DNA from 3 places in the Actinomadura sp. 9N407 genome. Region 1 is predicted to be linked to each of the others. Evidence: riboswitches for the same ligand, from Rfam matches in the RefSeq annotation. Region 1 holds a riboswitch; each other region holds the start of a gene.
What was found. A riboswitch is a leader RNA that binds a small molecule or an ion and turns the genes downstream of it on or off. The one in region 1 is predicted to bind cyclic di-AMP.

Region 1 (4,664 bases):
TAGAGCAGCAGGTCGTGGTTGACGAACTTGGCGTCCTTGGCCAGCTTGAGCTCGGTCGCCCCGTGCGAGCGGAAGACCCGGTCGATCCGGCGGTGGATCTCCAGCCGGTCGGCCAGGTTGCCCAGCTCGCGGCGGCGGTTGGAGATCGAGGGCCGGTCGGCGTGCGGCTCCACGTACCAGGTGTAGACCCGGTGCGGGACGACCGCGATCCGGCCCGCCGCGAGGTACGCCTCGGCCGAGAACAGCAGGTCCTCGTAGTGCAGGCCCTCGACGAAGCGGAGGCCGCCGGCGACCAGGAAGTCGCGGCGGTAGCACTTGTTGGTCGAGAGCGTGTCGTACAGCAGGTCGGGGTGATCGAGGACGGAGTCGTGCACGGCCCGGCGCCGGTAGAGCCGGGGGTACCAGAGCGTCTCCCTGGCGTGCGGGCCCAGATGTGACCGTACGCACAGGCCGGAGACGAGATCGGCGCCGGTCTCCTCGGCGGCGGCCACCATGGTCAGGCAGGCGTGCCGGTCCAGGACGTCGTCGCTGTCGAGGAACATCACCCGGGCCCCGCGGGCGTGCTCGATCCCGACGTTGCGGGGCCGGCCGCAGCCGCCGGAGTTCTCCGGGAGGTGGACGGCCCGGACCCGGCCGGGATGCGCGGCGGCGAACCGGTCGGCGACCTCGCCGGTGCCGTCGGTGCTGGCATCGTCGACGATCACCACCTCGACGCTGCGCAGCGACTGGGCCAGCACCGAGCGGACGGCGCGCGGCAGCCGCCCGGCGTCGTTGTAGGCGATCACGACGACGCTGACGTCGGGCCGGACCCGCATCCCATCCCCCTTCGCCCGCTTTCGACCGTTCCGGGGTAGGCATTTCCAGCCAGGCCCATTGCCGGGTCGATCTGGGATCAAGCGGACGTCAATGTTCGGGGGTGATCTCCGTTATGCCCCAGAACATGGGGAAACGCCGAGGGCGCCCGGCCACCATGATCATGGTGGCCGGGCGCCCTCGGCTCGGGTCCGTCAGCACGGGTTCATCACCCGCGCGGGATCACTTCCCGCGGTAGTCGGGGTAGCCGTAGCCGGCCACCTGCGACACCTTGCGGGTCTTCTCCTTCACGGCGTTGCCGGTGTTGCCCTCGACCGTGTCGATGGTGCCGTCGCCGTTGTCCTTGACGACCAGGCCGACGTGGTTGATGGACGAGATGCCGCCGCCGTTCCAGGCGAAGAACACCACGGCGCCGGGCTTGGGCTCCTGGCCCCAGCGGCCGGTCTTCTTGAACCACATGGCGTGCTGGACGGTGTAGGCGTCCCAGCCCATGCCCTTGACACCGGTCTGAGCGCCGACCCAGGACACGAACATGTTGCACCACTGGGCGCCGTTGTAGGCGGACACGTTGCCGCCGTCACGCTGGGCCGTCAGCTTGGCGTTGTCGGTGCCCACGTACCAGTCGTGGAACTTGGTCTGGCCGCCCTTGCCCTCGGAGATGCCGACCTGCTTCTTGGCCAGGCCGATCACTTCCTGGGCGGTGGCGGCCTTGGCGCCGGCGTTGGCGTCCTTGGCCGAACCGGCGTCCTCCTGGGCGTCGCCGGCCTCGCCGGCCACGGTGCCGGTGGCCTTCTGCGAGGTCGACTCGGTCTTGCCGGCCTTACCGGCCTTGTCGGTCAGCTGGTCGACGGCGGCGTGGCCGCCCTTGCCGACACCGGCCACGCCGGCGACGGTCTGCACCTGGTCGGCGGTCGGGGTGGTGGAGGCCACCGCGCCCATGGCCGAGCCGAGGGCCAGCACGCCCATCGTGGCGCCACCGATCACACCGGCGGCGGCGCGCCCGCGGAGGGCGAAGGTCTGGGAGGTCAGTTCGCTCGTACGGACGCGGAGAGCGGCGAGAGCGGGAGAGTTGCGGAACGACAAGTCAGAGTCTCTTTTCTTCCATGGCCGCCTACCGGGTTAGCTGTCGGATTCGGGCATGGAAGTCGCCCTACGGCACACGCGGACGTGCGCCGATTCACCCCAGGTTGGTTGGGTCCCCGGCTCCTGGCACCGCTGTGCGGTGCGGAACGGACTCGGCGGTCCGGCGGCCATGAAGCGCCACCGGCACTGCGATCAGATGGATGACGGTCGTGCGGGTTCATGGACCGCACACACGACCTCGGGTGGCGGGATCCGGCCGTCCGGCTCGGTCCGCCCTCCCGATGAGCGACGCATGGGGTGCATCGCGGAGGTGGTCAGAAGGTATCAAACTTCTTACTTGTGGCAAATCCGGGGCAAAGCACCCGGCCCTAGGTTCAAAACCACCCACACCTCGCATCTCTTCCCGACATCTGGGCATGATCCGGACGCGGAACCGCACCGCGCCCCAGTGGCGCCCGGGGAGGAGACGGATCGATGGGGTCGGATTTCGGGTTGTTGGCGATCACTCTGCTGGGACTCGCGGGGCTGGGCGTGGTCTGCCTCGCCCTCGCCGTGGCCGGGGGGCTGATGCTCGCCCGCTCCCTCGCGGAAAGGCTGCCCGTGCGGGCCTCCGGGGCCCCGCTGCCCGTCCGCAGGCCGGCGGAACGGCAGCGCCGGCCGGGCACTGAGGAAAGCGCCGGAACCCAGGGCGAGAAGCAGCGCGAGACGCCGGGCGAGAAGCGGAACGAACCGCGGAGCACGGCCCGAACGGCACGGTCAGCGTCGAACTAGCCGAGACAAAGGCCACACCAAGCCAGGGTCACGAACGGCCGCGAGACACACCTCACACCGCAGAGGCCCTTTACCTCTGCCTACACCCCGGTCTGCCTTCACCTACGGCCCCGGCTTCGCTTACGGCGCCGGCTTTGCCTACGCGCCCGCTCCGGCCCCTGCGCCCGCTCCAGCCTCGGCGTTCTGTCCCGCGATGGCGCCTGCCAGGACGAGCCGTCCGGCATCGCGGACCATCGCGGCGACCTCGTCGACCGGCGTGCTCAGTGAGGTCAGGCTGACCAGGGCCGCCAGCAGCACATGGCCGAGAACGATCTCCACCTGGTCCCGCTCGGGGACGGGGTCGCCGATCGCGGCGGCCAGCCGGTCGCGCAGGAACAGGAACAGCACCGTGCGGTCGTCCTCGACGCTGGAGTCGTCCGAGGTCACCGCCTGGACGATCGCCGAGGCCAGCGGGATCTGCTCCGCCCCGGCCCGGACGATCCGCTCCAGCAGGGCGGTGAGCCGCTCGACCGGGGTGTCGCCGACCGCGAGCGCGTCGATGTCGGCGGTCACCCGCTGCGCCCAGCTGGCGGCCACCTCGGTGAGCAGATGGTCCTTGGTCGCGAAGTAGCGGTAGACGGTGGCCCGCGCCACACCGGCGCGATCGGCCACATCGTGCATGGTCACGGCCGGATAGCCGCCCTCAAGCGCCAGCATCCGGGCGGCCTCGATCAGCCGCTCGCGACGGGCCTGCTGTTCCTTGCTGAGGGTCCGCGTGACGGTGAACCGCACATCGCCGCTCAACGCGCCTCCTTCGGTGACCGAACGTGTGACCGCGGCCATCCTCTCGTACATCCGTTCCCATCGCGCCCCCGGTACCGGCGGAACGGGCCTCGCACGCGTTCCAGGGCCGCCCGATTCCAGGGCCCGCGGCGGCCTTGTCCGGCCACCGCCCGGCGGGCGAGGATGCAACGGACGCGGCCGGGATTCGCCCTATCGCTTGCTTGGTTGCGACGCTAGTTTAGACACGGGTCTCCAGGTACCGGACGGGGACCACGAAACGGGAGCACGGATGCCGATGGAGTTGCACGAGGCCCTCTACACCACCCGCGCGATGCGGCGGGTCCGGCCGGATCCGGTCCCGGTGGAGGTCCAGCGCAGGATGCTGGACGCCGCCGTACGGGCGCCCAGCGGCGGCAACAGCCAGAGCTGGCGGTTCCTGCTGGTCGACGATCCCGGCCTGAAGGGCCGGATCGGGCCGCTCTACCGGGACGCCATGGACAAGCTGTGGAAGACCGTCTACAAGGAGCGGATCGACGCCGCCAACGCCGATCCCGAGGACCCCGACAGCGCCCAGATGCTCCGCGTCGTGAAGTCCGCGCAGTGGCTCGCCGACCACTTCGAGGAGGTCCCGCTGTTCCTGTTCGGATACACGCGGTTCGACCCGAACGGCGGCTCGATCTTCCCGGCGATCTGGAGCGCCCAGCTCGCCGCCCGCGCCGAGGGCGTCGGCAGCTCGATCACCTCCGTGCTGAGCTTCTTCCACCCGGACGAGACCAACGAGATCCTCGGCGTCCCCAAGGACGAGGGCTGGTCGATGGCGTGCTGCGTCTCGTTCGGCTACCCGACCGGCCGGTGGGGCGTGGCCGCCCGCCGTCCCGCCCACGAGGTCAGCCACCGGAACGCCTGGGGCGCCCCGGCCGGCTTCGAGACCCCCGAGCCGCTCTGGACCCCCGAATCGCTCAGGAGCCCGACATGACGTCATCGCGCCTCGACGGCACGTCCGCCCTGGTCACCGGAGGCGGCAGCGGCATCGGCCTGGCCTGCGCGCGGCGGCTCGCGGCCGACGGCGCGGACGTGATGATCTGCGGCCGTACCGCCGAACGGCTCCAGGCCGCGGCCAAGGAACTCGGCTGCCGGTACGTGGTGGCCGACGTCGTGGACGAGGACCAGGTGGCGGCCGCCGTCCGCGCCACCGCCGCGACCTCCCCGCTGCGGGCCGTGATCCACTGCGCGGG
Region 2 (4,664 bases), on a different contig from region 1:
CGATCCCTTCTGTCGACTTCCAAAAAGACAGTAGCGTCTGTCAGAGATGGGTGCGGTGAACGGGGGCGGTATCGAGGGTGAAGAAGGCGTGACCGTGCCGAGGCCGCCGCCGGCCACGCGGCCGATCCACAGAGACCGGGCCACATGGACCGGGCCACAGAGTCCAGGTCGCATGGATCAAGCCAAATAGACACGAGTGTCTGCTAGATTCGGCGGCGATGGGCGACCGCCGTCCGGCCACCGGACGGCGCGCACTCGCACCGAGCACTCTGGAGCTGGGATGCGCCTGTTCAAGACGATGGCCACAGTGGTCACCGCGATGGTGGCGACGAGCTTGACGGGTCCGGCCGCCGCGGCGACCACCCCGGAGTACTACCTCGCGCTCGGCGACTCGTTGTCCGTGGGCGCGCAGTTCGGACTAGGCGAAACCGACCAGGGCTACACGGACCGCCTGCATGCCGCACTGACGGCACGCCAGCCCCGGCTGAAACTGGTGAAACTCGGCTGTGGTGGGGAGACCACCACGACGATGCTCAAAGGGGGCATCTGCCGGTACGCGGCCGGCTCCCAACTGGCCGCCGCCGAGTCCTTCCTGAAGTCGCACGCCGGCCGGGTCCGGTACGTCACCTTGAACATCGGAGCCAATGACACCAACACCTGCCTGCCCGGCGGTGGCATCGACGCGGGCTGCGCGCTGGAAGGCATCGGCTCCATGATCGCCAACCTGCCGCAGATCACCGCGCGGGTGCGGCTGGCCGGGGGCGGCACCCCGGTCTACGCCGCGATGAACTACTACAACCCCGGCCTGGCGTCCTGGGTGGCGAACCCCGGCGGAAAAGCGGCCGCGCTCGCCTCGATACCGGTCGTCGACGTCTTCAACACTTACGAGCACGCCGTCTACCTCGCCGGCGGGTTCAGGGTCGCCGACGTCAACGGCGCCTTCGCCGGCCACGACCTGACCACGAAGGTGACGGTGCCTCCGTACGGCACCGTTCCCCTGGCCGTGGCCCGGATCTGCACATGGACGTCCCAGTGCAGCGACAACGACGGCCATGCGACCCCGGCGGGCTACCGGCAGATCGCCGGGGCCTTTTTGAAGGTCCTCCCCGCCGACGTCAGGTGAACGGCCGCGACGACGGGCCGGAGCACGCGACGACGCTCCGGCCTGCACAGCGAAACGCCTGGCCGGGACGTCCCGGCCAGGCGCTCTGTCACCGTCTCCTCACAGCTTCTTCGGCCGGTACGCCGTGTACTCGCTACCGGACGACAGTCCGTAGTCGCGCGTCCGGTGGTCGGTGCCGTACCTGCCGCGCTGTTCGTAGGCCCAGTAGGACGTGCGGTCCTCGTCGGCCCATTTCTCGAAGATGACGACATGCCGGGTCGTGTTGGTGCCCTCGGCGTCCATGACGAGGTCACCCTTCTTCAGTTCGGACATCTTGATGCGCTCGGTGTACCGCGACGCCGTCAGGCCCACGGTGTTCGGGCCGGGCTTGGGCAGGTCGAGCGCCATCGCCACGTAGCCGGAGCAGTCGGTCCGGTAGCCGTCGTGGTAGTCGGTCTGGCTGTAGGGGACCCTCCGGTCGGTGTGCGGATCCCAGGTCTTGGCCCGGGTGATCACGTCGGAGCGGTCGTCGCGCGCACCGTCCGCCTCCCTCCCGGTGTCCGACTTCCCGGTGTCCGACTTCGTGGAGTCCGGCTTCTTCGCGGACTCCTTCGCGGAGAGCGTCGATGCGGCGGCGGCCCGGTCCGCACTGCCCGGCTCCGAGGACTGGACCGAAGCGTGGGCGGTCGTCGCCACCACGCCGGCCAAGGCGAGGCCGGCCAGTGCGCCGACGGCCTTGGGGTTCACGCGGTTCTTGCTGTGCTTGCCTTTCAAGGGGACTCCTTGGCTTCCAAGACGCCTGCCGGGTTAGCTGACGGGTTCGGACGTGGAAGTCGCCCTACGGCCTGGAACAGGCCGACTCACCCCTGTGCGGACGTTCGGAGTCCGGCACGTCGTGGGTCCCCGGCTCCGCCTTGACGGCGGACTCGGCGTTGCCGCTGCGATCGTTGGGCACTGGGCCCGTCCACGGGACTCTGGTGTCCCGTGCGCGAAAGAGCGGCGCTGATGGGGTTGTGCGGCCATGCGAGGGCCGCGTGCTCTGAGAGCGGTTGCCGGCGCGCTCGGGCCCCGCACGCCGTGGCGTGCGCATGGGAAGGCCTGACGATCGGGTCTCGGAGAGACCGGGCGCGGCAGGAAGGATGCGGGGTGACGCGTGGGTCGCGCCCCCGTCTCACCCGACGGTGTCAGGTGAGGTCATCGCGCCTCTTGGGGCATATAGGACCAAAGCGCCTGGCGGGCGCTTTGGTGGCCGACAAGCTACTCCGAACGTCGATAGAAGGCAAACTCGTACAAAATCAATATCGCCGCAGGTCAAGACCGCGCCATCAGGTGCCGGAGGTGCCGGTGGACTCCAGAGACGACGCGAGCGCCTGCACGTGTACGCGGACGGGCCGTCAGGGAGAGGAGAGCAACAGGGGCGAATCGATCCGCGTACTCCCCGCCAGCCAGATCCGTCCACTCGGCGCGACGGAGACGTCGTGGGTCCATGTCTCGACCGGGGTGGTGAACGTCTGCCAGCCGCCGCCCGCGTACCGCAGCAGCGGCGCGCGACCGTACTGCCTCGGTCGGATGACGGCCACGAGCGGGTTGCCGTCCTTGTCCAGTCTCACCTTCACGCCGTGGCCGTCCAGGGTGCCGGCGGGGGCCGCGGTCCACGTCGTTCCGTTCCAGCGGTACAGGGTGTCCCAGGCGAGCGCCCAGACCGTGCCGCCCTCGGCGGGCGCGACGCTGGTGACGCACGTGGCGGTGGGGAGCGGGGGCAGCACCGTCCAGCTGGAGCCGTTCCAACCGAGGGCCACCGATTCGCTGCTTCCGGTGTCGGGGTTGGAGCGGCAACCTCCGGTCCAGGCATCGGTGGCGCTGCGCCCCTGCAGGTCCCCGACCCCGTGCCACAACCGGCCGGCGACGGGGTCCGCCACCCAGGCGTCGCCGACCCGCCGGAACAGCGCGGGCAGGACCGTGTTGCCAGGGCCCGGTACCTGGATCTGGATCCACACCCCGGCCGGATTAGCCCACAGGCGGGTGTCGTAGTCGAGGATGCCGTCGGGCGGCGGGGCGACGGGCTGGAACGCGGTGCCGTCGAACCGCGCCAGGTAGAGGCGCTCCCCATCTTGAAGGCCCCACACCCAGACCTCGGTGCCGTACGCGACGACCTTTGAGATGCCGCCGTTGCCGGACCAGCCCCTGAGCGGATACTCCTTCCACTGCGACCCCATCCGGCGGCGCACCACCGGGTTGCCGGTGTTGTCGCCGATGTATCCCTGGCCTCCAGCGACCCATGCCTCGGTGTCGGAGACGGCGGCGACGCTGCCGGTCCACGCCCTGGGCCACAGGAACGGCAGCGGGACGTCCTTCAGCGTGGCGGGCGGGGGCGCGGCGTGCACGGCGGACACGGGGGCCAGGGCGATGAACGCGATGGCCGCGGCGGCCAGCCGGGCGGGGAGTGACCTCATGGCGAACATCATCCGAACGAGTGCCATAAGAACGCCAGTGTTCACTGGGAAAATCAGGACCGATCCCGTGTCCGCTTGTGGCCGCCGCCTACGCTCACCTGACATCGGCACGCCCCTGAGGCGGCGAGCGGGGTGTCCCGGTTCGAGGTCGCGAGATCGCGCCTCGATCCACCGACTCCGCTGCTCATAGCCACGGCGCCTATGATCCAGGAATGTTCAGCGATCTCGGGGCGCGGTTTCCCGGTGTGCCGGTGGAACACCGGTCGGTGCCCGAGAGGCACGTGGTGCAGCGCATCGGCGGGATGGACCGGGCCGTCGCGCAGCCCGTCACGTTCACCCCCTTCGCGTCGGCTCGACCGTGTTCGGCACGGTGCGTGTTCTGCTCGGAGACCCTGCGCCATGTCGACGCCTCCCGGCTCTCGGCCTCGCTGCGGCCCGCTTCGGACTATCACGATGGGTTGCGCACCGCACTGGCCGACCTGCGCGGCCTCCCCCTGGGCGTCTCCCTGTCGGGTTTGGAGGCGACCGACGATCCGGACTGGCTCGAGGCCACGGTCGCCGCGCTCACCGACCATGCGCACGCGGGCGGGATACTGACCGAGAGGGTGCTGTACAGCAACACGGCGGGGCTTTCCAGAGAGACGCACGGGGCGCGCCTGATCCCGTTGCTCCGCGACTTCGGGCTCGACCGGATCGAAGTCTCGCGCCACCACTTCGAAGCAGGGCCCAATGGCGCGATCATGCGATTCCGCCGCGGCCAGGCCGTCGCCGATCAGAACGTCTTCGAGGAAACGGTCAAAGAGGCGTCCTCGGCGATGCACGTCCGTCTGGTGTGCGTCATCCAGAAGGCCGGGATCGCCGATGCGGCGGCCGTTCACGGCTATCTCGACTGGGCGCACCGGACGCTCGGAGTGACCGATGTCGTGTTCCGCGAACTGTCGCGGCTGCCCGCCGACGAGTACCGCCCCAACACCACCTACCGCACGATCGAACGGGACCGCGTTCCGATCGAACACCTCGTTGACGCGGTGTGGCCGGTCGGAGCCGACCCGGTCGGCGAGTTCACGCCGTCGCGGGGCACCGCCGGTTACTACTACCGGAACGTGGTG
Region 3 (4,664 bases), on a different contig from region 1:
CCTGCGGCCCCTGCCGCAGCAGGGCACGCCCGTACTGCGGATGCAGTTCCCCTCGGGCGAGCTCAAGGTCTCGGTCGGCCAGCACCTGGTGCTGGGCCGCGACGCCGGCCAGTCGCCGGTGGCGGGCTCGTTCACGCAGTACGACAACGTGTCACGGCGCCACTCGACCGTGTGGCTGGACCCGTCCGGTACGGCCTGGGTCCGGGACGAGGGTTCCACCAACGGGACGTTCGTCAACGGCGAGCGCCTCCCGCGCGGTGTGGAGGCCCCCCTCCGCGACGGCGACCAGCTCCGCCTGGCCGCCGACGTGACCGGGACCATACAGCTGAAGTAGCGAATGAACGCGTGAGTGAACGACTGAGGGCCGCTCCGATCGGGGCGGCCCTCAGTCGTTCGTCCTCAGTCTTGCGCCATCAGGCATTCGTCACCAGGGCTCAAGAGCCCGGGAAGCCCCTTAGCCGGCTCGCTTGGCGCGGGCGCGGGTGCGCTCGCGCTCCTTGGAGTCCAGGACGACCTTGCGGAGCCGTACGGCGGTCGGGGTGACCTCGACGCACTCGTCCTCGCGGACGAACTCCAGGGCCTCCTCCAGCGTCAGCAGGCGCGGCGGGGTCAGCGTCTCGGTGGTCTCGGCCGTGGAGGAGCGGATGTTGGTCTTCTGCTTCTCCTTGCAGATGTTCACGTCCATGTCGTCGGCGCGGGAGTTCTCCCCGACGATCATGCCCTGGTACACCTGCGTGGTCGGGCCGACGAAGAAGGTGCCGCGCTCCTGCAGGTTGGTGATCGCGTACGCGGTGGCGGCGCCGGTGCGGTCGGCGACCAGGGAACCGGACGGCCGGGTGCGCAGCTCGCCGAACCAGGGCTCGTAGCTCTCGAAGACGTGGTGCGCCATGCCGGTGCCGCGGGTCTCGGTGAGGAACTCGGTACGGAACCCGATCAGCCCGCGGGCCGGGACCAGGAACTCCATCCGGATCCAGCCGGTGCCGTGGTTGGTCATGTGCTCCATCCGGCCCTTGCGGACCGCCATGAGCTGGGTGACCGCGCCGAGGTGCTCCTCGGGGATGTCGATGGTGAGGCGCTCGACGGGCTCGTGCTTCTTGCCGTCGATCTCGCGGGCGACGACCTGCGGCTTGCCGACGGTCAGCTCGTAGCCCTCGCGGCGCATGTTCTCGACCAGGATGGCGAGGGCGAGCTCGCCTCGGCCCTGCACCTCCCAGGTGTCGGGGCGCTCGGTGGGCAGCACGCGGATCGAGACGTTGCCGACCAGTTCGCGCTCCAGCCGGTCCTTGACCAGCCGGGCGGTGACCTTGGTGCCCTTCTCGCGGCCGGACAGCGGGCTGGTGTTGGTGCCCACGGTCATCGAGATGGCCGGCTCGTCCACGGTGATCAGCGGCAGCGGGCGCGGGTCGTCGGGGTCGGCGAGGGTCTCGCCGATGGTGATCTCCGGGATGCCGGCCAGCGCGATGATGTCGCCGGGGCCGGCCGCCTCCGCGGGCTTGCGGGTGAGCGCCTCGGTCATCATCAGCTCGCTGATGCGGACCCGCTCGATGGTGCCGTCCCGCTTGCACCAGGCGACCTGCTGGCCCTTCTTGATGATCCCCGAGTGCACCCGGCACAGCGCGATCCGGCCCAGGTAGCTGGAGGCGTCCAGGTTGGTGACGTGCGCCTGGAGCGGGGCGTCCGGGTCGTACGCGGGGGCCGGGATGGTGTTCTTGATCACCTCGAACAGCGGCTCGAGGTCCTCGCTGTCGGGCATCTCGCCGTTGCCGGGCTTGGCGAGCGAGGCGCGGCCGGCGCGGCCGGAGGCGTAGACGATCGGGAAGTCGATCTGCTCCTCTTCGGCCTCGAGGTCCATGAAGAGCTCGTACGTCTCGTCCACGACCTCGTCGATCCGGGCGTCCGGGCGGTCGGTCTTGTTGACGACCAGGATCACCGGCAGCCGGGCGGTCAGCGCTTTGCGCAGCACGAACCGGGTCTGCGGCAGCGGGCCCTCGCTGGCGTCCACCAGCAGGACGACGCCGTCGACCATGGACAGCCCGCGCTCGACCTCGCCACCGAAGTCGGCGTGGCCGGGGGTGTCGATGATGTTGATCGTCATCCCGGCGTGCCGGACGGCGGTGTTCTTGGCCAGGATCGTGATGCCCTTCTCACGCTCCAGATCGCCGGAGTCCATGACGCGGTCGTCCACGTCCTGGTTTTCGCGGAACGCCCCGGACTGCCAGAGCATGGCGTCGACGAGCGTCGTCTTCCCGTGGTCGACGTGGGCGACGATGGCGACGTTCCGGAGGTCGTCTCGCGTGGAGATGGGCATGCGGTCTCGCCTTGGGGTGAGAGTGTGGGGTTCGCCGCAGAGGTGCGACCGTCCTTATTCTACTTGGCCGAACGCCTCCCCCCGACGGGACGGCCGTCACAGCTGCCACAAATATGGCTATTTGGCCAACTTTGCCCGTTGTTTGTAGTCTCCCCACATCCGGTCGTTCGCAGTCCCGCCCCCCGGGACGACGTCCGGACACCGCCGAATCCCCCACGGGGAACCGGGGACCCAGGCCTCCTGGGGTGAATCGGCGCACATTCGGTGTGCGCCGTAGGGCGTCTCCTGGCCCGAACCCGTCAGCTAACCCGGTAGGCGGCTTAGGAGAGGAGTTCACCGGTTTGACACCGGCCACTGAACGGCGCGGCTTCGCCGTGCCCGCCCTCACCGCTGCCACGATCGTCGCCATCGGCGCCTTCGCCCCCATCGCCGCCCAGGCCGCCACACAGCCGGCCCACGCGCCCGCGTCCGGTACGGCCGTACGGGCCGCCGCGGCCAATCCCCCGAAGCCGACCGAGAGCGAGCTGCGCAAGCAGCTGGACGCCCTCAACACCGAGGCCGAGAAGCTGACCGAGGCGTATAACAAGACCCGGGTGGACATGCGCGCGGCCCAGAAGGCCGAGCGGACCGCCGCCCAGACCGCCGCCACGCTGGAGGCCCAGGTCGCTCCCGCCCGCGCTGAGCTGGGACGGCTCGCCGCCGCCAACTACATGGCCGGCGGCGACGACATGCTGTACGGGGCGGGCGACACCAACGGACTGTCCGCCTCGGCCTACCTGACCCAGAGCCGGGCCGCGACCGTGAACCGGCTCCAGGCGCAGATCGACCAGGCGAACCAGGCGCAGGTCGCCGCAAAGGCCAAGACCGCGCAGGTCCAGCGGGCCGCCACCCAGGCCGAGACCGCCCGCCAGGCGGCCAAGTCCAAGGTCGGCGAGGTCACCCGCCGGCTGGACAAGCTGACCACCACAAAGGTCAAGGACCCCAAGTCCGGGCTCACCGCGTCCGTGAAGGGTTCCGGCCTGCCCGCCAAGATGGCGCGCAAGGCGCTCACCAAGATCGGCAGCCCGTACGTGTGGGCCGCCGCGGGCCCCAGCAGCTTCGACTGCTCGGGACTGGTCGTCTGGGCGTACGACAAGGTCGGCAAGGGCGGGCTGCCCCACTACACCGGTGCCCTCTACGAGCAGGGCAGCAAGGTCGGAAAGGGCGCGCTGCGCTCCGGCGACCTCGTCTACTTCGGCGGCAGCCTGCACCACATGGGCATCTACCTGAGCGACGGCAAGTACCTGCACGCTCCGCAGACCGGCGATGTGGTGAAGATCTCAAAGATGTCCGACCGCTCCGACTACGCCGGCGCCAACCGGATCTCCTGAGCCGGCGGGCGCTCAGCCGCTCACATACGGCTGGACGGCCTCCACGATGGGCAGGTCACCGGGGAGCCACTCGACGTCGTACAGCTCCCCGGGGGCCAGCCAGCGCAGGGCGAGGTGCTCCAGCGCGCGCGCTTCGCCCTCGACGATCCGGGCGGTCCACACCCGCAGCACGCCGCCCAGGCTCAGCGGCCAGTCGCCGCCGATCCGCACGTCCAGCGCGATCTTGACGCCCAGCTCCTCGTGACACTCGCGGACCAGGGCGTCCTCGTCCGACTCGCCCGGATCGACCTTGCCGCCCGGGAACTCCCAGCCACCGGCCAGCGCGGGCGGCTCCGCCCGCTGCGCGGCCAGCAGCCGTCCCCCGGCGATGATCGCCGCGCCCACCACTACGTTGATCGTGACCAGCCCCTCTCTGCCCGGCATCATGCCGGAACGGCGCCGCCCGCGCTCAGGAGGCCGCGCTCCGTGCCGAGCCGTGAGCCGAGTCCTGAGGCGAGTCCTGAGGCGAGTCCTGAGGCGAGTCCTGAGGCCGGTCGCCGCCCTGGGCGGAACCGGCCGCGACGACCGTGACCGCGTCCTCGACGATCCGTTCCAGATGACCGCCGTGCGCGCCGCGCCAGTAGACCTGGCCGCAGTCGGCGCAGCGGCCGTACACGTCGTAGCTGCGGCGCGTCCCGTCCGCCAGCTCCCGCTCGACCTCCTCCTTGTCGACCGGGGCCAGCACGCCGTTGCAGGCGGTGCAGCGGGTCCACGGCCGCAGCTCGGGAACGAAGCGTTCCAGCAGGTCGCGCAGCTGATCGTCGGGACGGGACCCGCGCACGTACGCACCGAACCACAGCGCCCGGCGGCGCAGCAGGCCGCGGTCCTGCGTCAGCAGCACCCGGCCCTCCTCGTTCGCCTGGACGACGAGCGCGGGGTCGTCCATGTCGTTGTGGTAGGCGGTGTCCAGGCCGAGCAGGCGCATCCGGCGGGCCAGCGTGCCCAAG

Region 2: linked by a shared signal. The riboswitch ahead of ACH34Q_RS22165 (hypothetical protein) and the one ahead of ACH34Q_RS26040 (CHAP domain-containing protein) in region 1 are both predicted to bind cyclic di-AMP.
Region 3: linked by a shared signal. The riboswitch ahead of ACH34Q_RS14015 (NlpC/P60 family protein) and the one ahead of ACH34Q_RS26040 (CHAP domain-containing protein) in region 1 are both predicted to bind cyclic di-AMP.

Annotation. Positions count from the first base shown of each region.
Region 1 covers NZ_JBIRAW010000017.1:157,101-161,764, reverse strand. Annotated here, with positions in the region: gene ACH34Q_RS26045 (CDP-glycerol glycerophosphotransferase family protein) at 1-815, opposite strand, end outside; gene ACH34Q_RS26040 (CHAP domain-containing protein) at 1,036-1,896, opposite strand; cyclic di-AMP (ydaO/yuaA leader) riboswitch at 1,907-2,064, opposite strand; gene ACH34Q_RS26035 (hypothetical protein) at 2,371-2,667, shown strand; gene ACH34Q_RS26030 (TetR/AcrR family transcriptional regulator) at 2,806-3,450, opposite strand; gene ACH34Q_RS26025 (nitroreductase family protein) at 3,719-4,405, shown strand; gene ACH34Q_RS26020 (SDR family oxidoreductase) at 4,402-4,664, shown strand, end outside.
Region 2 covers NZ_JBIRAW010000013.1:153,329-157,992, reverse strand. Annotated here, with positions in the region: gene ACH34Q_RS22170 (SGNH/GDSL hydrolase family protein) at 281-1,123, shown strand; gene ACH34Q_RS22165 (hypothetical protein) at 1,223-1,876, opposite strand; cyclic di-AMP (ydaO/yuaA leader) riboswitch at 1,884-2,044, opposite strand; gene ACH34Q_RS22160 (hypothetical protein) at 2,497-3,555, opposite strand; gene ACH34Q_RS22155 (hypothetical protein) at 3,768-4,664, shown strand, end outside.
Region 3 covers NZ_JBIRAW010000007.1:279,950-284,613, reverse strand. Annotated here, with positions in the region: gene ACH34Q_RS14025 (FHA domain-containing protein) at 1-334, shown strand, start outside; gene typA (translational GTPase TypA) at 455-2,308, opposite strand; cyclic di-AMP (ydaO/yuaA leader) riboswitch at 2,501-2,642, shown strand; gene ACH34Q_RS14015 (NlpC/P60 family protein) at 2,650-3,678, shown strand; gene ACH34Q_RS14010 ((deoxy)nucleoside triphosphate pyrophosphohydrolase) at 3,691-4,104, opposite strand; gene ACH34Q_RS14005 (Mut7-C RNAse domain-containing protein) at 4,127-4,664, opposite strand, start outside.